DNA from 3 places in the Brevibacillus agri genome. Region 2 is predicted to be linked to each of the others. Evidence: riboswitches for the same ligand, from Rfam matches in the RefSeq annotation. Region 2 holds a riboswitch; each other region holds the start of a gene.
What was found. A riboswitch is a leader RNA that binds a small molecule or an ion and turns the genes downstream of it on or off. The one in region 2 is predicted to bind cobalamin.
Positions count from the first base shown of each region.

Region 1 (8,000 bases), 1.6 Mb from region 2:
TCGCTGCATCTGTTTGGCTGCCATGCTCAATCCAGCGGGAGCGAGCAAGCGGGTCGTCGAGATGAGAGGCGGCGATCGACCTGGCAATCAGCGGAGCTGCGTGCAGGCAGGACAGCGATTGGGCGAGCAGAAAACGGCTGTGCAACGAAAAGTCGGTTACTTCGGAAAAGGCGCTGACGAGGATGGCGCCGCGCACGTTTTCGGGAAAGCGGAGGCAGTATTCGAGGACGAGCGAAGCCCCCTGCGAGTACCCCAAAAGCAACGGACGCTCAAGTCCGAGCGACTGGCAAAGCCCGTGAATCACGCTGGCAAGCTCGCGCATGGTCGTAGGTCCAGCCAGCGGGGAGCTGTCGCCATGCCCCGGGAGGTCTGGCACGACGAGTTGGCAAACATCCGCAAGCGGCTCTTGATAGTCGAAGTTGACAGAGCCGATGCACGGGGCGTGAATGCACACGAGTGGCGTGCCGCGCCCTGACAGGTGGCAGGCGATGCGGTGGCTGTCCAGTTGTACGATGGTTGGTTCCATGTTGGTTATTCACCCCTAGCATATGGTGTCCGTTTCAAGAGAGAATTTTCCGTTCCGCTCTTCTTTTTTGGACAGGGAAATGGTATTCTCGAGGAAGAATCTTGTCGAAAGCGAAGGTGACGCAGGTGTATTTGGAGCGCATTTCGAAACTGCACGAATTTTTGACCAAACAAGAGCTCGACGCGGTAGTCATCACCTCTCCCAAGCACGTTTACTATTTGACCGGCTTTTTTACCGATCCGCATGAACGCTTTATGGGTCTGGTTATTCCAGCCCAGGGCGAGCCATCCCTGATCGTTCCCGCCCTTGACCGCGAAGCGGCAGCAGCGGCTTCGACTGTTCAGACGATTCATACGCATACGGATATTGAGAATCCTTACGAGCTTCTCAAGCAAGTGTTGCCAGCGAACCTGAAGAAGCTGGGCATCGAAAAAAGCCACATGACCGTAGAGCGTTACGAGGCGCTGGGACAAGTCATCTGTGCAGAGAGCTACGCGGATGTGGAAGAGCCGCTGCGCGAAATGCGCCTGATTAAATCGGCAGACGAAGTGGCTCGTTTGCAAAAGGCTGTCCAACTGATTGAAGATACACTCGGCGAGACGTTGAAAACATTCAAAATCGGCCAGACCGAAATGGAAATCGTCGCGGAGCTGGAATACCAGATGAAGCGTCTGGGAGCGGACGGCCCGTCTTTTTCCACGATGGTTTTGGCGGGGGAAAAATCGGCATTGCCGCACGGAACGCCTGGTTCGCGCAAAGTGCAGGAAGGCGATTTGCTCCTGTTTGACATCGGGGTAGCAGCGGACGGCTACGTTTCCGATATTACCCGTACGTTTGCTGTCGGCCAGATCAGCGAGCAACTGCGCGATATTTACGAAACGGTGCTGGCAGCGAACGAGGCGGCGATTGCCGAAGTTCGTCCAGGGGTGACGTTTGCCCATCTCGACCAGACCGCTCGCGACGTCATTGCCGCAAAAGGCTACGGCGATTACTTCATTCACCGTCTGGGGCACGGCCTCGGCATGGATGTGCACGAATATCCGTCCGTGCATGGGCAAAATCAGGAAACGCTGCGCCCAGGCATGGTGTTCACCATTGAACCAGGGGTGTACTTGCCGGGAGCAGGCGGCGTGCGCATCGAGGACGATGTGCTCGTAACCGAAACAGGCGTAGAAGTGTTGAGCAAGTTCCCGAAAAAACTGACGGTGATCGGATAAGGCTTCAAACTCACAATTTTATATGAATCTGATGGTGCTGCCCGGAATCGTTTGGTTCCGCCAGCTTAATAGGGAAGTCCGGTGAAAATCCGGCGCGGTCCCGCCACTGTAACGAGGAGTGTCCAGCAAAAAAGCCACTGTTTTTCGCGCGACGAAAAATGGGAAGGGCGCTGGGGATGATGATTCGTAAGCCAGGAGACCTGCCATGAGATGATTTACAATCGACCCACGAGGATGGGACAGATGTGGAAGCAGACTAGGAACAGGCGTCATTGGCAACGCCGAATCTATAGGCATGTCTACGTATGTCAAGCACCTCCCGATTGGAAACTGGGGGGTGCTTTTTTCTATGAACATCGCCGTGGCGGTCGAGGCTGTGAAAGGGGTGATGCATTTCCTGTGTTGCCAAACAAGCAGGCTCTCTGTATAGTAAAGGTGTAATTCGTAATCATTACGATTTACATAACGCTTCATTTTCATCATGCCAACAACAAAAGAAGAGGGGTTACCAGATGAGTACAATCCGTAAGAGAAAAAAAGCCTTCCACGGTTTCTGGATGGCAGCGCTGGCAGCGATTATGCTGCTTTTGTCCGCATGCAGCTCGGCAGCACCTGCTACGACCGAATCCACGGTGGCGAATGCTGGCTCGGAGCAAACGGCCCAGCCTGCTGCTGACAACAAGCCCGTCACGATTGTGACCAACGGGATCGAGATGACGTACCCGGAAGCGCCAAAACGCGCTGTGACAATGAACCAGCACGTAACCGAAGTCATGCTCGCGCTGGGGCTGGCTGACAAAATGGTCGGAACCGCGTACCTGGACGATCACATTTTGCCTGAGCTGAAAGCCGACTACGACAAGGTACCAGTCCTGTCTGACAAGTATCCGACCAAAGAAGTGCTTTTGGCCGCAAACCCTGACTTCGTCTACGCAGGCTGGAAAAGCGCATTTGGCGACAAAGGCGTAGGCTCGATGGAGGACTTGGAAAAGGCGGGAATCAAATCGTACCTGCAAGAGTCCTCGAACAAGCCGGGTCCGACGATTGACGACGTGTTCGCCGATATTCGAAACATCGGCCGCATTTTCCGCGTAGAAGACAAGGCGAACGAACTGATTGGCAAAATGAAAGCGGAAATCGAGCAAACCGTGAGCAAAATCGGCACGGTGGACAAGCCGCTGAACGTGTTCGTGTACGACAGCGGAGAAGACCAGCCGCTGACCGCTGCCAACAACTACATGACTTCTCTGATTAAAGCGGCAGGCGGCAAAAACGTGTTCGACGACATTCAAAAAGGCTGGGCGACCGTAAGCTGGGAAGAAGTCGTGAACCGCAAGCCAGACGTCATCGTCGTGGTCGACTACGGCGACAAGACGATCGAGCAAAAACAAAACTTCCTGTTGTCCAAAAAGGAACTGGCTGACGTGCCAGCGATCCAGAACAAACGTCTGATCGTGCTGCCATTGTCCGCAGCGTCCGAAGGGGTACGCGCACCGATCGCGCTGAAAATTCTCGCGGAAGGTCTGCACCCGGATACATTCAAATAAGAAACGGCTGCTTAGACAAGGAGGGAACGGCCCTGCACAAGATCAAGATGCCCTTCATCATCGTTGCCCTGCTGATCGGGCTTGTCGTCTCGATTACGTTTGCGGTGACACTCGGCTCGGTGGAAATCAAACCAGCGACGGTATGGAAAATTGCCTTGGCGAATCTCCCGCTGGTCAATCAATGGGTGGAAGTGGATTGGTCAAAAGGAGAACAGACCATTATCTGGGACATTCGGTTTCCCCGCGTCCTGCTGGGGGCTGTCGTCGGGGCCGGCCTGTCTGTTGTGGGGGTGGCGATCCAGTCTCTGGTTCGCAACTCCCTCGCAGATCCGTACATATTGGGAGTCTCCTCGGGCGCATCGGCCGGAGCGACGCTGGTCATTTTGTTCGGAGCATTCAGCATGTACGGACAATTCGCGCTTTCTTTCGGTGCTTTCACCGGATCGCTCGTCTCGATCCTGCTTATTTTTACCTTGTCCCGCATCGGCGGGCAAAACTCGACGGTGCGTCTGCTCATGGCCGGCATCGCGATTTCCGCCATCCTGTCTGCGATCACCAGCCTGATTATTTTTTCCGCGCCCAACGAGCACGGCATCCGCTCTGTCCTGTTCTGGATGAGCGGCAGTCTGGCCGGAGGGAAGTGGGAGTATTTGACCATACCGACGCTGATCGTCGTCATCTGTCTGATTGTCCTGTTGACGCAATACCGTTCGCTCAATGCGATGCTGATGGGCGAAGAAGCGGCGGGGACGCTGGGCGTCAATACGGTGCAATTTCGCAAGCTGCTGCTGGTCATTACCGCGCTTTTGACGGGCGTCATCGTCTCGATCAGCGGGTCTATCGGCTTTGTCGGCTTGATGATGCCGCATATCGTTCGCGTCATCGTCGGCTCGGACCATCGTCGCGTCCTGCCTGTCAGCGCCTTGTTCGGGGCCATTTTCCTGATCTGGGCGGACGTGATCGCCCGGCTTGCGTTTGCGCCGGAAGAGCTGCCGATCGGGATTATCACGGCGCTGTGCGGCGGTCCGTTCTTTATTTGGTTGATGATGCGCAGCTCATATTCTTTCGGAGGTAGCGGGCGATGAATCTGCATGTGGAGAACATTTCGGTCGAGCTGGAGAAAAAAACGATTTTGCGCGACGTTAGCCTGACGGTTCGCTCCGGCGAATTTGTGGGGCTGATCGGGCCGAATGGCAGCGGAAAGTCCACCCTGCTCAAAAGCATTTATCGGGCGCTCGAGCCGCGCAGCGGATTCATTTCCCTGGACGGGGCTGACGTGTACGAGCTTACCGCCCGGCAAAATGCGCAGCGCATGGCGGTCGTGCGCCAGGAGTCGTCGATCGAGTTTGACTTTACCGTCATGGAAATCGTCATGATGGGGCGCTCACCCCATAAAAGGCTGTTTCAAACCGATACCCCGGCGGACAGCCGCATCTGTGAAGAGGCGCTGGAGCGGGTCGGCATGCAGGCGTACGCCTCGCGCAGCTTTTTTTCCTTGTCTGGCGGAGAAAAGCAGCGCGTGCTGATTGCAAGAGCGCTGGTCCAGCAAGCCGAGTTTCTCGTATTGGACGAGCCGACCAACCATCTGGACGTCCGGTACCAGCTACAGGTGATGGATCTGGTCAAGACGCTCGGGATTACCGTGTTTTCCTCGCTGCATGATCTGAATATCGCCGCCATGTACTGCGATCGGCTGTACGTCATTCGCGACGGGGAGCTGGTTGCTTCCGGCACGCCGGAGGAAGTGCTTGAACCCGGGTTGATTCGCGATGTTTTCGGGGTAGAGACAGAGGTGGTCACCCATCCGATCACGGGGAAAAAACACGTTTATTTCTTTTCGGAAGCGGTCCGCGTCCAGCAATCGCGACAGGAGGTCAAAGCATTATGAGTGTGTACAGTTGCCAAGTATGCAAGTTCCGCTACGACGAATGGCTAGGCGATACAAAAAACGGCGTCCCACCAGGGGTGCCTTTTTCGCATTTGGCAGGCTCGGTCTGTACGACCTGTGGGATGCAAGGAGAGGGGCGGCACGTGCGCCTTCCGGAGGCCACATACTCCGGATTGGAAGCCACCTATTACGACCAGTTTGCCGGAAAAGCGGGCATCGCGTTTTACCGCAACTGGCTGCTGCAAGAAGCAGAGCAAGCCCCGGTGTCCGTGCTCGAGCTTGGCGTAGGCACAGGGCGCATTGCCATTGAGCTGGCGCGCTGCGGCTTGTCCGTCTGCGGCGTGGACAATAGCCCTGACATGCTGGAGATCGCGACAAAAAAGAAGCGGCGCATGCTCAAGGACAACGAGGAACTGCTTGAGCTGATCGAGCAAAATGTACAGGAGTTGCAGCTTGCTTCCCGCTTTACCCATGTGCTGCTGCCCGAAGGCATTTTTCAGCAGGCGACCTGTAGAGAGGAACAGCGGCAGTTGCTTTCGGTCGTTGCCCGGCATTTGACAGAAGGCGGAACAGTGGCGATTGACTTGCTCCTGCCGCCGGTGAACCGCAAATGGTCGCTCATGCAGCGCAAGTTTGTGTTCCCGGACCGGATGGTGTACCAAAAAGTCGAGGGAGAAACGCTCATTGCCGAGCAAAAGTTCCGCTATACGCTGACCTATGAGACGTTTGTGGAGCAGGTGGAGCAGCCGCGCTACCGAGTGGAGCGCGAGCTGGCGCTGCTGTTGCCGGGAGAGCTGGAGTTGCTCCTGGAATCTTCGGGCTACAACGTCGTGCAAAGCAGGGAAAACGTCGTTTGCCACCGCAGCCAGCCGCCAGAGCAAACGGAAGAGTACGAGCTGGATCGCTGGCAGCACGGCGGCTATCCGTTTGCCGAACTACCGGGCGCTCCGGGGGCGGCGACGCGCTGGACGATCATTGCCAAAAAAAATTCCGCCCCTTCCCTGTAACAAAATCTACGCGGCTGCATCTAACCAGTAAAGGATTTGCGTGAAGGAGGTCGCGCCCTTGGATACGTTGCAGCCTACGGCAGACGCTGCATTCGAACAGATCATGCAAGAGTACGGGACGCGGGTCCTTCGGCTGGTCACTTTTCTGGTCAAGGATCACAGTCTGGCTGAAGATATAACTCAAGAAGTGTTTGTCAAAGTGTATCGGCATCTGCCCCGGTTTCGCGGGGAGAGCACGGTTCATACATGGCTGTACCGGATTGCGGTCAACGAATGCAAAGGCCATTTGCGCTCCTGGTCGTTTCGGAATATCCTGCCTCGCTCGTGGATCAGGCAAGACGGCGAGCTGTCCACGGAGCATCTCGTGCTCGACCAGGCAGAGCGGGATCAGCTTGTGACGGAAGTGCTGCAGCTTCCTCCGCTGTATCGCCAGGTCATCGTCCTGCACTACTATGCCGATTTGACGATCAGCGAGGTCGCCTCTGTGCTCGCAGTGTCAGAGGGAACAGTCAGAACCCGGTTGCACAGGGCGAGACAACGGCTGAAGCAGAGTCTGGCGGAAGGGAGTGAGTGGGAATGGACGAGAACAGATGGCTCGCAAATTTGAAGGACAGGGCCGATCAAACCGCTTTTCGCGACGTCCGCTTTACCGAAGCGATGAAGGATCAGGTAAGAACGCGGATAAGCCGGGAAGCGAGAAGGAGCGGCTGGAAAAGGCTCGCCATGCCAGCGACTGTCCTCGTCCTGGGCTTTCTCATCTGGACGGCTTTGCCGCTGCCACAGCCAGCCGAGCATGCCGCCCATCCCCAACCGCCCGTGCCAGAGCTGCTGCCGGGCGGCCAACTGCTCGCGCCGGATTTGTGGAAGCCGATGCCGCTCATTTCGGCTACGTACGAGCAGCAATCTTTTTCCTATGTAGGGGAAAAGCCTGTCCGGGCGATGACCGATCCCGACGGCCTGTACGAAGGACAGACACAGCGCTTCATCTGGCTGTTGAACGCAAGCGAGTTGTCTCGGGTGGAGCTTGTCGCTTACAGCAGTGCGGGCAAGCGCATCGAGCTGGGCAGCTATCAGGTGATGGGGCCGCTGCACGATGCGTCCGGGCATTTTCCATCCGGCATCGCATTGCCCGATCCGGGTGTCTGGAAGCTGCAGGTGCTGTCCCAAGGCAAGCAGCTCGGACATGTGTTCGTCGAGGTGAAAAAAGGCATTTCCCCCGCGAACCGCGAACTGGTCGAGCCGATCGTCCGCAGCTATTTGGAGACGGAAGAAACCAAGCTGGGCTGGCTGCCGAATGACAGAGAGGTCAGTCTGGAGCTGTTGGGAGTGGAGGCCCCGAATGCAGAGCGCAGGGTCGTGTACGCCTGGGTGAAAGTATTGAGCAAAAATCCGGCGCATTCCTCCGGCGTCAGCGCTCCGATGGTCTTTTATCTCGCTTACGACGGACAAACGTACCGCGTGCAAGACATGCAGATGCCAGAAGACGGGAGCCGCTACAATAGCAGCCTGCAAAAGCTGTTTCCGCCAAACGTGCTCGAGCAAATTCGCTATCGCGAGTGACGCACGGCTGTCGGCGTGGCGTTCTCAAAAAAACAACCGGACTTTTCCCGTCACGAGGAAAAGGTCCGGTTGTTCGTTGCTGCAAGGTAATTGGCGAGGCATGTGCTTGCCCACAGCACTCAGCCGTATATTTGCGCGCCGATGGCGAAGTACGTGCCGGCCCGGGGCGGCAAGCGATCTGCATTCGCGACCATGACAGGCGGGTGGGACGCCTTTTGGAAGCCGTTTTGCTCCAAAAAAGCAAGGAAGGCAGGC
Region 1 is NZ_CP026363.1:3,854,178-3,862,177, reverse strand. Features, by position in the region: gene BA6348_RS18995 (alpha/beta fold hydrolase) at 1-526, opposite strand, end outside; gene BA6348_RS18990 (M24 family metallopeptidase) at 652-1,743, shown strand; cobalamin riboswitch at 1,759-1,965, shown strand; gene BA6348_RS18985 (ABC transporter substrate-binding protein) at 2,256-3,290, shown strand; gene BA6348_RS18980 (FecCD family ABC transporter permease) at 3,338-4,375, shown strand; gene BA6348_RS18975 (heme ABC transporter ATP-binding protein) at 4,372-5,178, shown strand; gene BA6348_RS18970 (methyltransferase domain-containing protein) at 5,175-6,185, shown strand; gene BA6348_RS18965 (sigma-70 family RNA polymerase sigma factor) at 6,244-6,792, shown strand; gene BA6348_RS18960 (hypothetical protein) at 6,762-7,745, shown strand; gene BA6348_RS18955 (GNAT family N-acetyltransferase) at 7,865-8,000, opposite strand, start outside.
Region 1: it holds a riboswitch for cobalamin, as region 2 does, so the genes downstream of both, BA6348_RS18985 (ABC transporter substrate-binding protein) here and BA6348_RS11390 (ABC transporter substrate-binding protein) in region 2, are expected to answer to the same signal.

Region 2 (8,000 bases):
GCTCTTGCCGCTGCGAGCGCCGCCTGTCACGAGTACGATCATCTGTATTCCCCCATTACGACCCGGATTGCAGCATGATTTGCGGCAAACGGTGGACAGGATGCTCCATGACGATCGGCCGCGTCCCGTACACCGCCTCGATCCGGTCGCTTTGCAGCATGTCTGTTGGCGTGCCTACGCCGATCTGCTCGCCTTTGTGCAGCATCAGGATGCGATCGCAATAGAGCGAAGCGAGATTCAGGTCGTGGAGCACCGCGACCACGGTCACCTGCGTCGTCTTTTGCCACTTGCGCACAATGTCCATCAGTTGAATCTGGTAGCCGATATCGAGATAAGTCGTCGGTTCGTCCAGAAGCAGCACCTGCGGCTTTTGCACGAGCGCCTTGCCCAAGGCGACGCGCTGCTTTTCCCCTCCGCTCAGTTGATCCAGCGTGCGATCGGCAAGCGGTGTCAGGCCCAAAAGCTGCATGATCTCGTCGATGAGCGGCCCGACGTCTGTCTGTTCCTCGCCCAGCCAGTTTTGGTACGGGTAGCGCCCCATTTCCAGCACCTCGCGAACGCGAAAGCCGACCGGAGGCAGCCCCTCCTGTTCGAGTACGGCGAGAACCCGCGCCAGCTCCTTGCGCGTATAGCGGCCAACCGGTTTGCCCGCGAGCGTGATTTCTCCCGCATCAGCGGCAATCACACCGGAGAGCATTTTCAAAAGCGTTGATTTTCCGCTCCCATTCGGGCCGATGATGCCAAAAAACTCGCCCTGCTGGACTGTAAACCCGATCTCGCGCAGGACGGACACATCCTGGTAAGACTTTTGCAGCCCGCGCACTTCGATCATGACGCGACTACCTCCTTCCGATCCGTTTGTTTTGCTTCAGCAAATAGGCGAAAAACGGCGCTCCCAAAAACGCAGTCACGACCCCGAGCGGGATTTCTGTCGGCACGAGCAGCATTCGCGCCAGCGTATCCGCCCACAGCACGTACACACCGCCGCAGATGGTCGCCATCGGCAGCAAAATGCGGTAGTCAGGCCCGACCATCATCCGCACCAGATGCGGCACGACCAGCCCGACAAACCCGATGACGCCCGCAATCGAAACCGCCGCTGCAGTCAGGAGCGTAGAGACGAGCAAAATGATGAGCTTCGTCTTGTCGACGTTGACTCCGAGATGCGCCGCCTGCCGCTCCCCGAGCGCAAACAGGTTCAACGAGCGGGCATAGCCAAGCAGCACGAGCACGCCGATCAGCAAATACGGGACCAGGACGTACGTGAAGGCCCAGCCGCGAAACGACAGGCTTCCCATCAGCCAGAAAACGATCTCGTTCACCGTCTGATCCGACAGCGACACCATGAAGGACACGAGCGAGCCGAGAAACGCCTGAATGACGACGCCAGACAAAATAAGCGTCTCCGTCTGCAGCTTGCCTTGCGTCTTGGCGAGGGCAAGCACAATCCACAAGCTGACAAGCCCCGTCAAAAAGGCGACGACAGGCGTGCTCCACTCTCCAAGAACAGCAAACTGCAAGCCGAACAGGATCAGAAAAGCCGCCCCGACGGCCGAACCGGACGCTACGCCCATCGTGAACGGGTCCGCAAGCGGGTTGCGCAGCACGCCTTGAAAGCCCGCGCCCGCAAGCGACAGGCAAGCTCCGATCAAAATGGCCAGTACGACGCGCGGAAAACGCACCTTCATCACGATCTGCTCGGACGACTCCGGCCATGTCGCCGGAATCCACTCCGACATGCCGGGAAGCTGGTGCAAGAGGATGAGCCATACTTGCGAAAGAGAGAGCGACGCCGCCCCCATCGAAATGCTGACCACCACGGATACGAGCAGCACAAGGCTGCTCGCTCCTCCCCATATAAGCCATTGCTTTTTCATTTTTATTTCACCAGGTCAGGATAAATCGCTTTAGCTACCTCGATCAAACCTTGTGTAATGCGCGGGCCTGGGCGCGCCAGCAGGTTTTGGTCCATTCCGAACACTTGCTTCTCGCGGATCGCCTTCATCGTATCCCAGCCGTTGCGGTTTGCGATGATCTCTTCCAGCTTCGTGCCCGTCTTGTCATCCGTAATGCCTTTGGCGTACAAAATGACGTCGGGATCGCTTTTCAAAATCTTTTCCTCGCTGATTGGGTTCCAGCCCTCTGTGTCGGCCGCAATGTTCGTCCCGCCTGCCAGCGTCACCAGCTCGTCGAGGAACTCCCCTTTGCCCACGGTCCAGCCTGGCGCAAACTCCAGGTACACTTTTTTCTTGTTTTCCGGCTTCACCGCTTTGACGGCTTCCTGTACGCGGGCGATATCCTGCTTCATCGCGGCGACGACTTTTTCCGCCTGCTCCTGTCGGTTGGTGATAACCCCCATCGTCAAAATGTTGTTCAGGATGTCATCCACTTTTTTCGGATGCGTGACGTACACTGGCATGCCGAGCGATTTCAGCTTGTCGGCAACCGGCTTTTCCATCGAAATTCCGCCGATGACCAGATCGGGCGACTGGGCGAGAATCGCTTCTTCGCTCGGCTTGACGACTCCGCCCACTTTTGGCTTCGTGCTCGCTTCTGCCGGATAGTCGTCGAAGTCGGAGACACCGACAATCCGCTCGTTCAAGCCGAGCGCGAACAAGATTTCCGTCTCTGCCGGGGAAGTCGAGACGATTCGTTGCGGCTCTTTTGCCACGGTCACTTCTTTTCCGGTCGCGTCTGTGACGGTAAGCGGGTAGACGGTCTGCTTGGCAGCCGCGTCCTGTGGTGCTGTCTGCGGTGCTTCTGCCTGCGGAGCAGGTGCCGTCTGGGTGTTGCCGCCGCAGCCGACGAGACTTGCAGCAAGCACCAGCGGGATGAGCAGTTTCCATGCGCGTTTCATATGTATGACTTCCTTTCTGTGCGACTGGTTGATTCTTAGCAAACAAAAACCCTTCGCTTCCAACCGGAACCAAAGGGTCGACATGTCAGGCTCATCCATGCTCACGCAAAAAAACGTCCTGAACGGGCCGAACCTTTCCGCGAAGGCGCAGGCACATCAGGCAAACAGGCAGGTCTCCTGGCTTGGCAGCTATTGCGACAGCCGCTTTACAGTGGCGGGACCGCGCCGGACTTGCACCGGCTTCCCTTTTCACCTCGTCCTTTGGCAAGGACCAAGGCACCTGTTTGCGCGTATTCAATTGCAATGGCCTACAACTGCTAAGACTCATCCATCATGATAGCATTCCTTTGCCAAAAAAAGAATGCTTTTTCGCTGCTGCCACGGCTACGTAAGCCCATGCTGCCCGTCTCGTACCCGCTGTCTGGCGTCTCCCGCTATTTCCTGCGCTTTTGCAAATAGTCGACAATTCCCATCGCACATACTTGCAAATCGAGCCGCAGCACGTCCAGCACCTCATGCCCGTCGCCGATCCCGAACGATTGCAGATGCGCCAGTACACGCCCGAACAGCCGCTCCGCCAGTTCGCCATCGCCGAGTCCAGCGGCTACGACCGCCTCCCCTTCCGCCACAAAGACAGGAAGCCACTCGCGCACCTGCCGATAGACGTCGGCAACATCGTCAGTCATGCCGAAATGCCCGAAATAGATTCGCGCAAGACCGCGCTGTTCAAAGCGTTCCACGGAGCGCAGCATCGCCTGCGGGTCAAACTGGTTCGGCGAGGTGGACGGCAGGACGAAGTGAATCCCGTCCCGTTGAAGCTGCGGATAGAAGACACCCGCTGTATCTCCCGTGAACATGCCGCGGCTGACCGGGTCGTAAATGCTGAAATGATGGTTGGCATGTCCCGGCGTGTCCCAAAATTCCAGGACACAGTTGGCGCCAATTTGCAGCGTCTCCTGGTCGGCGCGCACGATGATCCGCTCTTCGGGAACGGCGACAATCGGATCGAACAGGCGGTCAAAATCGTCGTGATACACCGCTCTGGCGCCCGCGATCAACCGACTCGGGTCCACCAGATGGCGCGCTCCTTTTGGATGCACCACGATTTTTGCCTGCGGGCACTCGCGCAAAAAAAGTCCCGCTCCCCCCGCGTGATCGAGGTGAATGTGCGTCACGATGATGTACTTCACTTGCTCCGGGGAAAATCCGAGCCTGCGCAGCCCTTCCCGTATGTACGGGACAGAAGGACTCGGCCCTGTCTCGACCAGGGTCAACTCGTCCTCGGCGATGACGTACGTTCCCGTCCGCTGCGCCCAGCCCATATCAAACCCGTCGATCAGATGGATGCGATGCCCCAGGAAAATCGGTTCTGTAGCTTTCATGTATACCCTCCCACTATAAAGTAATGTTTTCTCCTGTTTTCTCGCTCATTCTCTGTTTTTTAACTTTGACATCTTAAAGCTCTTGTCGGAAGATTGAAGGAGATACAAATATTTCTGTAAGGGCTGTGGCGGGAATAGAGCCTGCAATCACCAGTTTCCAGACTGTGGATAAAAAGGTATGATCGCACAGTGGATCTCCACATCCGCCCTCGGGGTTTACCCTCCCATGTCACGCTGGGTCTATGCCCTTACATTCCTTCGTTCTACCTCTCAAGGGGTGGAGGCCGATTCTAGCTCCTCGACTGGGTCGTTGCCCTTATGGATTATAATTCTTCGGCTTCTCCGGTGCTTCCGTTGTCATGGTTGTACACATGTGAATAAGCGAGATGACAGGTTTGTTGATAAGCTTTATGCAGCACTTTGTTGTAGCTGGGCTTGTCGAATCGGCCCCAATACTTCGTTTGCGTTATACTCTTTCTGCTTTGTCCCCAGTGCATAGAGGACGCGAACCAGTTTTCCACATAAGGCGATAATCGATTGCTTCTTCTTGAGCGGATTTTGACTACGCGTTGTATAATACTCGTGGAGCGCTTTAAACTCTTTGTTTTTGGCTACCATCGGCAGCATGCAGCGGAACAAGATGCCTCTTAGGCGAGAGCGCCCCCGCTTGCTGATTCCGGTCTTTCCCTTACGTTTTCCAGAGCTGTTCTCCGTCAGATTCAGCCCAGCCAGACGGATGATCTGCTGTCCATGGTCGTAGTTGTTCAGATCGCCAACCTCCGCCAAGAAGCCGGCGACGGTCAGAATGCCAATCCCTGGGATGCTCAGCATTTGCTTCGTTCCGGGGATCTTCTCCAGAATCTGCAGGACTTCCGTCATAATGCTTTCTTCTTGCTTGCAGTACAGATCGTACTGCTGCAGCAAGGCGGCAAGCTCGATTCGGGCAGCTGTCAGCCCCTCGGTAAGCCCGATAGAGACCGTAGCGGCAGCATAGAGCTGCTCCGCTCTCTTGATGCCCACCCCACGCTTGATTTCCGTCTTCCAATGTGTGAGAACGCCTCTGGCGCCTATCGAGACAATCTCCTCTGGAGTGGGAAACTGGCGCATGGTCATCAGTGATGCCTTGCCTTCCCAGTCCTTAAACACTTGTGGATACTCCGGAAAGTAGCGGTCAAACCAGTTTGTAATCCGAGCTTTCACTTGATTCAAGCTCACCATGACCTTCTCCCGAAAATTCATCAGAATGCGTAGCTCTGCATATTCCTTGGTCGGCAAATTGGGCTCTGAATATTTCCCGCTCCGAATCAGGTCGGCAATGACCTTCGCATCCTTGTAGTCGCTCTTGGTCTGCGAGTTGTCCTCAAGTTCTTTGCTCTTGTTCACATGGTGCGGATTCACGACGACGCCCCTGATGTCTTGCTCCTTCAAAAATGCCGCTAACGGGAACCAGTAGTGTCCGGTAGGCTCGATGCCAAATACGATGTCGGTTTTCTCATGTATCCGGCCAAGCTCCTTCATCCACGCAGCCAGTTTCGTTAGCCCCTCCTGATCGTTGTGGAACACACATTCTTTCCCAAGCTCAATGCCTCGGAAATCCACGGCTCGAGCTACATGAATCTTTTTGGCGATGTCCGCGCCAACAACCAGTGTTTTTTCGGTAATTCGTGTAATCCGTTGATTCTGTTTCTGTTTCAGCTTATACTTCATGTAGAGCGTCCTCCTTTTCATTAGGGCAGTGTGAATGTGACCATTCCAAGACCCAGCATACAGGAGGCGCTTTTTTCTTTCAAAGCTCAAATTTCTTCATTACAGGAATGGCTCCTCGTTTGAAAAAGAAGAGATCCATCGTAAGGCTGAGGAACTGAAAGAATCTAAGAATCTAATGATTGAGGAATGTCAGTTTGAGATCAGTGATTTAAAAAAGCAGCTACAAGCTGCTGCCGAGGAAGTAGATCGATTCAAACAAATGAAAGAAGAAGCTGAGCGTCTTGTACGACAGATGGAAGAATCTAGCGAGAATAACAAGCTGTTGATCCAGGAGTACAAAGAGAAAAACGATACGTTAACCGGTCTTGTAAACGATTTTCGTCAGGGATACGAGGAAAGTAAATCTTATAAGGATCAAGTTGACCGGTTAACACATCAAATCGCCAAACTCCAAGAGGAACTGAATAAGGAAAAAGAAAATCTTCAAAGTATGGAAGAAATCCGGAAAGAAGTACTTCGTCAAGCACAGGAACGTCATCAAGCTGAACTTGAACGCATCGTCGAAAAGAAAGACGTTGAAAAAGAGCGTGAGCTATTACATCTCCGTACGGAGTTCCAGGACAGGCTTCAAAAAGCAAATGAAGAATCTACAACTAAAATTCAAGCTCTTTATGAACGGATCGAGCAGATCAGAAAGGAACATGAGGAAGATTTAAAAAAGCAGGAAAAAGAATATGAGCATCAGATTGAGGAATTGAAAAAGAAAAAGTAACGAATAAGCCGGTTTTCCTTAGCGTACAGGATTCCGGCGTTTTATCTATCAAACAGGGCTTAGCGTACAAAATCCGCACTTTGTTGGCGGTACCCCTTTTATAGAAAATTAGTTCCTTTTTACCAAATTATCATATATTTCATATCATTCTATTTACATAGGTAAATCAGATGGTAGAATGGTATTTGTAAATATTTCCATAAATTCAAACGGAGGGGATATTGTGAAAAAAAGATTTGCTGTTTGTGCGTTCGCTACTATGCTGGCCACGATGAGTATCTTTACTCCAGCTTTTGCTGAATCAAATTCGAAACAGTCTGACCAACAAAGCCAGGAAAGAGTGGGAGTAAAAGTTTCCTCAGATCCTACTACAATATCTCAGTTGGCTGCTGCGGCTGGTGTAACAGCAGGCCCTTTTATTCTCCGTCAAGGTGGAGGATGGCCTGGGTATTACAATCATAACATCTCAATGGGTGAAGCCGGGACAATTTCCGTTCGGTTGGTTCAGCAAGGAATACATACTGGAGAACAAGCTTCGACTCGATGGACACTAGAAAATTCAAGTGGGACAGTGCTTGCAACAACAGATGTGAAAGGTGATAAGAATCCATACACTATTACATTCACGAATGTTAAACTAGGTGACTATAACCTAGTATGGGAAACTCTAAATAGCTACGATACACAAGGAAATTACTATATTTATGCTCCGTCAGGTACTGAGGTAAGCAAGTAAATATTAAAAGCCCATTCCACATGGTATTATCCCCTCATGGTAGACAGTGAAAAAAGACCTCATGGTATGATGAGATCAACACTGTTGACCGGAGGGGATTTTCTTATGCCGCTACGTAAAGGGCAAAAACAGCAGCAATATGACGAAGCAACGAAGAGCGAAGCAGTACGTTTGCGGGTTGAGGAGCATTGGAGCTACCCAATGATAATGGAGAAATTAGGCATTAAAAGTAAGACGCAGATTCGGGAGTGGGTACAGAAACGGCAAAACGGTGAAACGTTTGAAGACTATAGAGGGCGATGGATCAAGAAGTATTTCAGCAGTCTAGAGGAAGAGAACAACTACTTGAAAGCGCAGGTCGAATACCTAAAAAAGCTCAATCCAAATCTACACGGGGAGGGAAGTTGGATAAGCAAACCCGGTTTAGGACGATCGAAGAAATGAGTCGCAAGTACGCTGTGGTCATGCTATGCGAAATAGCGGAGGTCTCCCGGGCGGGCTACTACAAGTGGAAGGCGACGGAGAAGGTTCGTAAGGTACGTGTGG
Region 2 is NZ_CP026363.1:2,269,557-2,277,556, reverse strand. Features, by position in the region: gene cobU (bifunctional adenosylcobinamide kinase/adenosylcobinamide-phosphate guanylyltransferase) at 1-42, opposite strand, end outside; gene BA6348_RS11400 (ABC transporter ATP-binding protein) at 56-832, opposite strand; gene BA6348_RS11395 (FecCD family ABC transporter permease) at 840-1,877, opposite strand; gene BA6348_RS11390 (ABC transporter substrate-binding protein) at 1,880-2,857, opposite strand; cobalamin riboswitch at 3,008-3,156, opposite strand; gene BA6348_RS11385 (MBL fold metallo-hydrolase) at 3,292-4,239, opposite strand; gene BA6348_RS11375 (IS110 family RNA-guided transposase) at 4,648-5,934, opposite strand; gene BA6348_RS11370 (hypothetical protein) at 6,122-6,718, shown strand; gene BA6348_RS11365 (hypothetical protein) at 6,942-7,454, shown strand; one part of gene BA6348_RS11360 (IS3 family transposase) at 7,560-7,818, shown strand; one part of gene BA6348_RS11360 (IS3 family transposase) at 7,818-8,000, shown strand, end outside.

Region 3 (8,000 bases), 620 kb from region 2:
AAAGACTGGCAAAATAGATGAATAATTGAAACCAGAATGGACAGAGCAGGGGGATTCCATGAAAATAGCGCTACACCAGATCGCCTATCAGATCGGGATGCACCCGGCAGAGATGGCGAAGCTGGTCTACGAAGGAGAAGTCACGGGCGAAGTGCCTGACCGCAACCCGCAAGCGAAGGATGCGTGGGTAGATTTGCATTCGTTGAAAAACTTCATTGAATGGAAGTTCGATCAGGGCGCCTTCGACCAGATGTTTTTCGATAAAGCCATGCGCCATCTCAACAAGGCGATGGGGAAAAAATAAAGCGGTGCGACAAGGGAGAGAACACAACATGCAGCCATCGATCATTTATTGTATGTGCCCAAAAGCTTATTGGGAGAAATGGGCGGACAAAGACCATTACCTGCCTCGCGACTACGAGCAGGAAGGGTTCATTCACGCCACAAAAGGCGAGGAGCTGCTCGGCAAGGTAGCAGACCGGGTGTACGGCGCGTTCGATGAGGAGTTGTACGTGCTCGTCGTGGACGAGACAAAATCGCCTTCGCCCGTGAAGTACGAGCAGGCCAAGGACGGGCTTTTGTATCCGCACATTTACGGCCCGCTCCATCGCGAGGCGATAGTAGACGTGAGGCGCATGCTGAAAACAGACGGGCACTGGCACATCGGTCCGTCCATCCGCTAATGCCCTATCCGTTCCAGTTGAACTGCGCGAGCAAATCCAGCACCTCGCGACGCTTGGCTGGCGGCAACTTGTCGAGCCTGCGCAGCAAGAGGGCGATTCGTTTGCGCTGCTCGCTTTCGCCGGAAGACTCGGCGCGCTTGCTCACCCATTGGCGTTTGAGCCGGACAGGGTCTGTCTCCGCTATGATCCGCAGCAGCTTTCGTTCCAGAAAATCCAGAGAAGCCATGTGAAAAACCTTCTTTTTCGCAAAGTCCGTTCTCTCTATCCTATCATACATAATTGTTCCGCGAACGAAGCACAATGGTACAGGTAGTGAATCATACTGGCAAAGTGAGGAGTGTTTTTCATGGCAAAACCGGACGATCGTTCTGACAACGCAGCCAAGCTGCAAGAAATGCTGCAAAACACGGAAGAGAGCATTCGCGAGTCGGAAGATTACCTGGCGGCACACGCGGGCGAGATTTCCGAAGAGGAATGAGCGAACATCGAGGCGAAAAACCAGCGCCGTGCAGAGAGCATCGAAGGGTTCCGCTCCGAGATTAAAGACGAAGTTTCCCAAAGTGAATAACGTGCTCATCAACGCCTGTCGCTGTCCATTGCGGCAGGCGTTTTTCACATTAGGCCGACAAAAGTGCAACAAAACATGAATTGTTGGACGAAACATGGTAATCTGTAGATGGACAAATTAAATCAAGAGGAGAAAGACTATGAAACGACCAGAAGATACACGCGTCGTTGTCGGCATGTCCGGCGGGGTCGACTCCTCCGTGACGGCTTACCTGCTCAAGCAACAGGGATATGACGTCATCGGCATCTTCATGAAAAACTGGGATGATACCGATGAATTCGGCCACTGCACGGCGGAAGAAGACTTCCAGGATGTCCGGCGCGTCTGTGAACAAATTGGCATTCCATACTACACCGTGAATTTTGAAAAAGAATACATGGACAAGGTGTTCCAGTATTTTTTGGATGAATATAAACGCGGGCGCACACCGAATCCTGATGTGATGTGCAACCGTGAAATCAAGTTCGGCGAGCTGCTCGCCAAGGTCATGGACCTGGGAGCCGATTACATCGCCACCGGCCATTACGCGCAGGTGAAGTTCATCGACGGAGAGTACAAGCTGATCCGCGGCGCGGACAACAACAAAGACCAGACGTACTTCCTCAATGTGCTCGGCCAGGAGCAGTTGTCAAAAACGATGTTCCCGATCGGGCATTTGCCGAAGCCCGAGGTGCGCAAAATTGCCGAAGAAGCCGGGCTTTACACCGCGAAAAAGAAGGACAGCACAGGGATTTGCTTCATTGGCGAACGCAACTTCCGCGAGTTTTTGCAAAACTACTTGCCAGCCAAGCCCGGCAATATCGAAACGGTAGACGGAGACGTGATCGGGCAGCATGACGGCCTGATGTACTACACGCTCGGCCAGCGCCAAGGCCTGGGGATTGGCGGCGGGCACGGCAAGACCGGCCAGCCGTGGTTTGTGGTGGACAAAGACCTGGAGCGCAACGTCTTGATCGTCGGCGAAGGCTCCAACCATCCCCGCCTGTATTCGAGTAGCTTGCTGGCGACAGACGTAAGCTGGGTGAGCGCGAACAAGCCGACCGAATCGTTTGCGTGCACCGCGAAATTCCGCTATCGCCAGCCGGACCAGCAAGTGACGGTGCACATCCGCGAGGGCAACACCGTAGAAGTCGTTTTCGCCGAGCCGCAAAAAGCGGTTACTCCTGGCCAAGCCGTCGTCTTTTACGATGGGGAAGTGTGCCTGGGCGGAGGTACGATTGACAAGGTGCGTTTGATCGACAAAGAGAATTGAATAACGGGGGAAGCGCTTGGTGGATGCTACGAAAAAGTCAAAAGTGATTATTGTTTCGTTTTTGGCGGGAGCGCTTTTGCTGGGAATACTCGCTTACGTGGGGATGTCGGCCACGAGCAACGAGCACATGACCGTGATCGAGAGCGTCATCAAGGAAAAGGGTGGCGTGATTGAAGCGGGTGGTGTGACAGTGGTTCCTCCCGAGGAGAGTCCCTTCCCGAAAAGCGGAAAGGGCAACACCATCTATCGCATCGTGTACACGAAAGATGGGCAAAGCCTGACAGCCTGGTATCGCTCCGATAACCATTCCTCGATTATCAAGGAACCGGAAGAGTGGATTCTTCCGCATTAAGGATTAACCTGACTGGGAGAGTGAGGGGATTACATGACCCAATATGCTGGACTTCGTGAATTGGCCCAATTGATTCGCAGACTGGAGCCGCAGCTCGCAGGGGCGTCCCTGAGCATTTTGGCCCATGAAAATAAAGAAGAGATCGCTTCGCTTCTGGTGGATGGACTTGGCAGCGGCGTTTCGGTTCAAAACAGCTCCGGCGAGTACGCCAACCATCTGGCGAATTTGCGCGTGGGAGCGAACAAATACACGTTTGCCCAGGACTGGCGCGAAGTGTACATCAGCGAGATCAACTACTGCGCCTGTCGGATCCCTCCGGGCGCTCACGGTCTGTTGGTGCACCATACCGACTATCCGGGCGTCATTTACGACGTGTCCCGCAAGCTGGCTGACCACGAGATCAATATTTCCAAGATGAATGTGTCGCGTGAGCAAAAGGGGAAAAACGCCCTGTTGATTTGCGTCACCGACGAAGAGATTACGCCAACTGTCGTAGCTGCCATCGAGGAGCTGCCGCAGATCAACAAGGTGTTGTCTCTGCAATAGGCGAAAAGAGCAGTAGTGCATGCATGGCCGCTCATCGTTTTCGTATGGGCGGTTTTTTGCGTGTGCCGACTGCCTTGTTTGCTTGCTTGTGTGCATGGAGCGAGGCAAAGAAAAAACTGCCCTGACTAGCGGGCAGTTGGCTTGGAAGCAAAGCGAATGGCGTGACTGATGAGGACGTGCAGGACAGACGTGTGGTTTTCGTCCGGAAATTGGCGGAACGACGCTTCGATCTGCCCGTTGCCCATGGCGGACAACCGTTCAGCCATCGCCTGCGCCTTGACGTTGACGTGGAAGCGGCCGTCGTTTTCCAGCTCCCCGATGGCGAGCAGCGCTCTGACCCGCAAGTCGTCTGTGAGCAGGGACGGCAGGCGGCGCTCCTCTTCCAGCAGGACGCTTTCGTTCCAGTGGATCGACGGGCTGCCGGCGATGTAGCATTGGTACGCGTGTGGCCGGGTCAGCAAGGCATGCAGCACGAGCAAGCCGCCGAGCGAATGTCCGAAAATCGTTTGCCGCGTGCGGTCGACGGGCAAGTCCTTTTCGATCGCGGGCTTCACCGTGTCTTCGATGAAGCTGAGGAAGCCTTCTGCCCCGCCCATTTCCGGCCATTCGCCGCCGCGCGGATGAGCGGGCAGCTCGGATGCGGGAACGACATGGGTGAAGTCGTAGTAGCGCGATGGGTGGAACGGCGCTTCTGTCGGGTAGCCGATGCCGACGACGATGGCCGGATCGACGCCCGTTCTTTCCGGAACCCGGCATTGCAGGCGAATCGCTTCGGTCATGGTGCCAAACACCGAGTTGGCATCCAGCAAGTAAATGACCGGGAAGCCGGACGGCGGCAAAGCCACGTCGGGGATGCTGACGAAGATGTGGAACGTGCGGTCGTTGTATGTCATTTTTCTCGTTTGCGAACGCGGAATGGCTACTGCTTCATAAACCGTGCTTTCCATCAGGGGTCACTCTCCAATCGGCCGGTGGCGTTACCTTTTTTGTGCATGAAACCTATTATATGGACGCAAACCAGAGATTGGCAATAGAGAAATGAGAGAGATTATCAGTCGCCAAAATAGAGCATGCCGAGCTTGACTCCTACGATATATTGAGGTAAAGTAAGTTTTACCAACTACATATTGATGCGGACAGGTGTTTGCCACGCTATATTTGGTAGACTTAATAGGGAAGTCGGTGAAATTCCGACGCGGTCCCGCCACTGTGATGAGAGAGTTCCATTTGGTTTTTGCGCCACTGATTCAGCCGATCGGGAAGGCACGAATGGAGCGATGACCCCGAGCCAGGAGACCTGCCTGACCGTCAGCACTGTGTAACCTACGGGAGATAGGGAAGTGTTCGAGCGCTCCATTCGTTTTTCGGCGGATGGATACGATGGGGATCATCATGCGCATTCGACATTTTGGCGTCGGATGCGCTTTTACTTTGGCTAAAAAAGTATAGAACAGCAGTAAAGGATGAGGGACATGTTAATCGCTTTTGATTCGAAAACAGGAAACGTGAGACGATTCGTCAGCAAGCTCGATCTGCCGCACGTGGAGATTGATCCGGAGATGGTGATCGACGAGCCGTTCATTCTGGTCACGTACACGACAGGCTTTGGCCAGGTGCCGGAGAAGGTGGACCGTTTTCTGAAGCGGAATCATGTCTATTTGCGCGGCGTGTCAGCCAGCGGCAACCGCAACTGGGGAGCCAGCTTTGCCAAAAGCGCAGACACGATCGCCAGCCAATATGGCGTTCCGGTCATTTCCAAATTCGAACTGTCCGGTACCGGCCGTGACGTGGAACAATTTACGAGTGGGGTGGCAGCAATTGCGACACATTGAATTGAACAACCAACTGATGCAGCGAGGAAGCGACGGATTTTACCAACTGGAAAAGGACAGAGAGGCAGTCGCGGTCTTCATGGAAGAAGTACAGGCGAAGACGATGACCTTCAACAGCGTGAAAGAGCGCATGGACTATTTGATCGAAAATGACTTTTATGAAAATGTGTATGAAAGCTACACGGTTGAACAGGTCGATGAAGTGTTCCGCCTGGCGCATGACGCTGGTTTTCAATTCGCTTCGTACATGGCTATCTCCAAGTTTTACAAAGACTACGCCCTGAAAACAGACGACAAATCGATGTATCTGGAGCAGTACCCGGATCGGGTGGCGATTGTGGCGCTCTCGCTCGGGCGCGGAGACTTCGAACTGGCGAAGCGGCTGACCGTGTCGATGATGGACCAGCGACTCCAGCCGGCGACGCCGACGTTCCTCAATGCGGGGAAAAGCCGCCGCGGCGAAATGGTCTCCTGCTTCCTGCTGGAAATGGACGACTCCTTGAACTCGATCAACTACGTTCTCGGCACTTGCATGCAGCTTTCGAAAATCGGCGGCGGCGTGGCCGTCAACCTGTCCAAGCTGCGCGGGCGCGGAGAGCCGATCAAAGGCGTCGAGGGCGCAGCCAAGGGCGTCATGCCTGTACTCAAGCTGCTGGAGGACGCGTTTTCCTACGCCGATCAGATGGGGCAGCGCAAAGGCTCCGGGGCAGCCTACTACAACATCTTCGGCTGGGATATCAACGAGTTTCTCGATTGCAAAAAGATCAATGCCGATGAAAAGTCGCGGATCAAGACGCTGTCGATCGGCCTGATCGTGCCGAATGTGTTTTACAAGCTGGCAGAGGAAAACAAGCCGTTGACAGTGTTCGCTCCTTACTCCGTCTACAAGGAGTACGGCGCCCATCTGGATGATCTGGATCTCGACGAGATGTACGACGAGCTGGTGGCAAACGAGCGCGTCAAGAAAAAGGTAGTCATGAGCGCCCGCGAAATGCTCACCAAGATCGCGATGATCCAGATGGAGTCGGGCTACCCGTACATCATGAACAAGACGAACGCGAACAAAAATCACGCGCTGAAGGACATCGGCTCCGTGAAAATGTCCAACCTGTGCACGGAAATTTTCCAGCTCCAGGAGACGTCCACGATTACCAACTACGGCGAGCCGGACATCATCCGCCGCGACATTAGCTGCAATCTCGCTTCCTTGAACATCGTCAACGTGATGGAGCACAAAAAAGTGCGCGAATCCGTGCGCGAGGGCATCGAGGCGATCACCGCCGTGAGCGATGTGACCCGCGTGGAAAATGCGCCAGGCGTGCAAAAGGCCAACCGCGAGCTGCATTCCGTCGGGCTGGGTGCGATGAACCTGAACGGCTACCTGGCGAAAAACAAGATCGCCTACGAGAGCGAGGAAGCAAAAGACTTCGCCCGCACGTTCTTCATGATGATGAACTTCTACTCGCTGGAAATGAGCATGGAGATCGCCATGGCCAAAGGGGAAACCTTCATGGGCTTCGAGCAGTCGGAGTACGCCAAAGGCACGTATTTTGACAAATACCTCGCAAACGACTACCGTCCGCGCACGGAAAAAGGCAAGCAACTGTTCGCAGGCATGCACATTCCGACGCCGGAGGATTGGGCCGCGCTCAAGCAAAAGGTGCAGAAGAACGGACTGTATCACGCGTACCGTCTGGCGATTGCGCCGACGCAGAGCATTTCCTACATTCAGAATGCGACGTCGAGCGTGATGCCGGTTGTCGAGCACATCGAAACGAGAACGTACGCGAACTCGACGACCTACTACCCGATGCCGTATTTGTCGCAGGAAAACTATTTTTACTACAAATCTGCCTATGTGATCGACCAGTTCAAAGTGATCGATCTGATCGCCGAAATCCAGGAGCATGTGGACCAAGGCATTTCCACCGTGCTGCACGTCAACAGCAACATCTCGACCAGAGAGCTGGCGCGCTACTATATTTACGCCGCGAAAAAAGGCTTGAAGTCGCTCTACTACACGCGCACCAAGCATTTGACGGTAGAAGAGTGCATTAGCTGCGCCGTTTAAGCCGTTTACTGTGAGGAACCATCCGGCATGGAACAAAGTTTTTTCAGAGAAGAGGAACGCCCTAATGAAAGCTGTCAATTGGAACAGGCCAGACGACGATTTTACGATGACGTTTTGGAACCAGAACATCATGCAGTTCTGGACCGATGACGAGATTCCGCTCTCGGATGACAAAATGTCCTGGATGGAGCTCAGCGCTTCGGAACGGGACACGTACAAAAAAGTGCTCGGCGGACTGACTTTGCTCGACACCGTGCAAGGCGGCGTCGGGATGCCGAAAATCATGGAGCATGTGGACGGGCTGCAGCGCAAAGCCGTCCTGGCTTTCATGGGCATGATGGAGCAAATCCACGCCAAATCGTACAGCAGCATTTTCACGACGCTCGCGGCCACGGAGGAAATTGACGAAATTTTTGCCTGGGTGGAGCAGAGTCCGCATCTGCAAAAGAAAGCGGCGCTGATCGCAAAGCGCTACCAGGAGATCGAGACGCCAAAAGATTTGTACATGGCGATGGTCGCCTCCGTCTTTTTGGAAAGCTACCTGTTTTACAGCGGCTTTTTCTACCCGCTCTTTTTGGCCGGGCAGGGCAAGATGACGAGCAGCGGCGAAATCATCGACCTGATCGTCCGGGACGAGAGCATTCACGGCCTGTACGTCGGCGTGCTCGCGCAGGAAGTGTACCAGCGGCTCAGCGT
Region 3 is NZ_CP026363.1:2,893,211-2,901,210, forward strand. Features, by position in the region: gene BA6348_RS14550 (hypothetical protein) at 59-304, shown strand; gene BA6348_RS14555 (DUF952 domain-containing protein) at 333-683, shown strand; gene BA6348_RS14560 (hypothetical protein) at 688-909, opposite strand; partial or broken gene tlp (small acid-soluble spore protein Tlp) at 1,030-1,251, shown strand; gene mnmA (tRNA 2-thiouridine(34) synthase MnmA) at 1,391-2,503, shown strand; gene BA6348_RS14575 (hypothetical protein) at 2,523-2,855, shown strand; gene BA6348_RS14580 (ACT domain-containing protein) at 2,889-3,401, shown strand; gene BA6348_RS14585 (alpha/beta hydrolase) at 3,527-4,348, opposite strand; cobalamin riboswitch at 4,523-4,720, shown strand; gene nrdI (class Ib ribonucleoside-diphosphate reductase assembly flavoprotein NrdI) at 4,874-5,233, shown strand; gene nrdE (class 1b ribonucleoside-diphosphate reductase subunit alpha) at 5,220-7,304, shown strand; gene nrdF (class 1b ribonucleoside-diphosphate reductase subunit beta) at 7,369-8,000, shown strand, end outside.
Region 3: it holds a riboswitch for cobalamin, as region 2 does, so the genes downstream of both, nrdI (class Ib ribonucleoside-diphosphate reductase assembly flavoprotein NrdI) here and BA6348_RS11390 (ABC transporter substrate-binding protein) in region 2, are expected to answer to the same signal.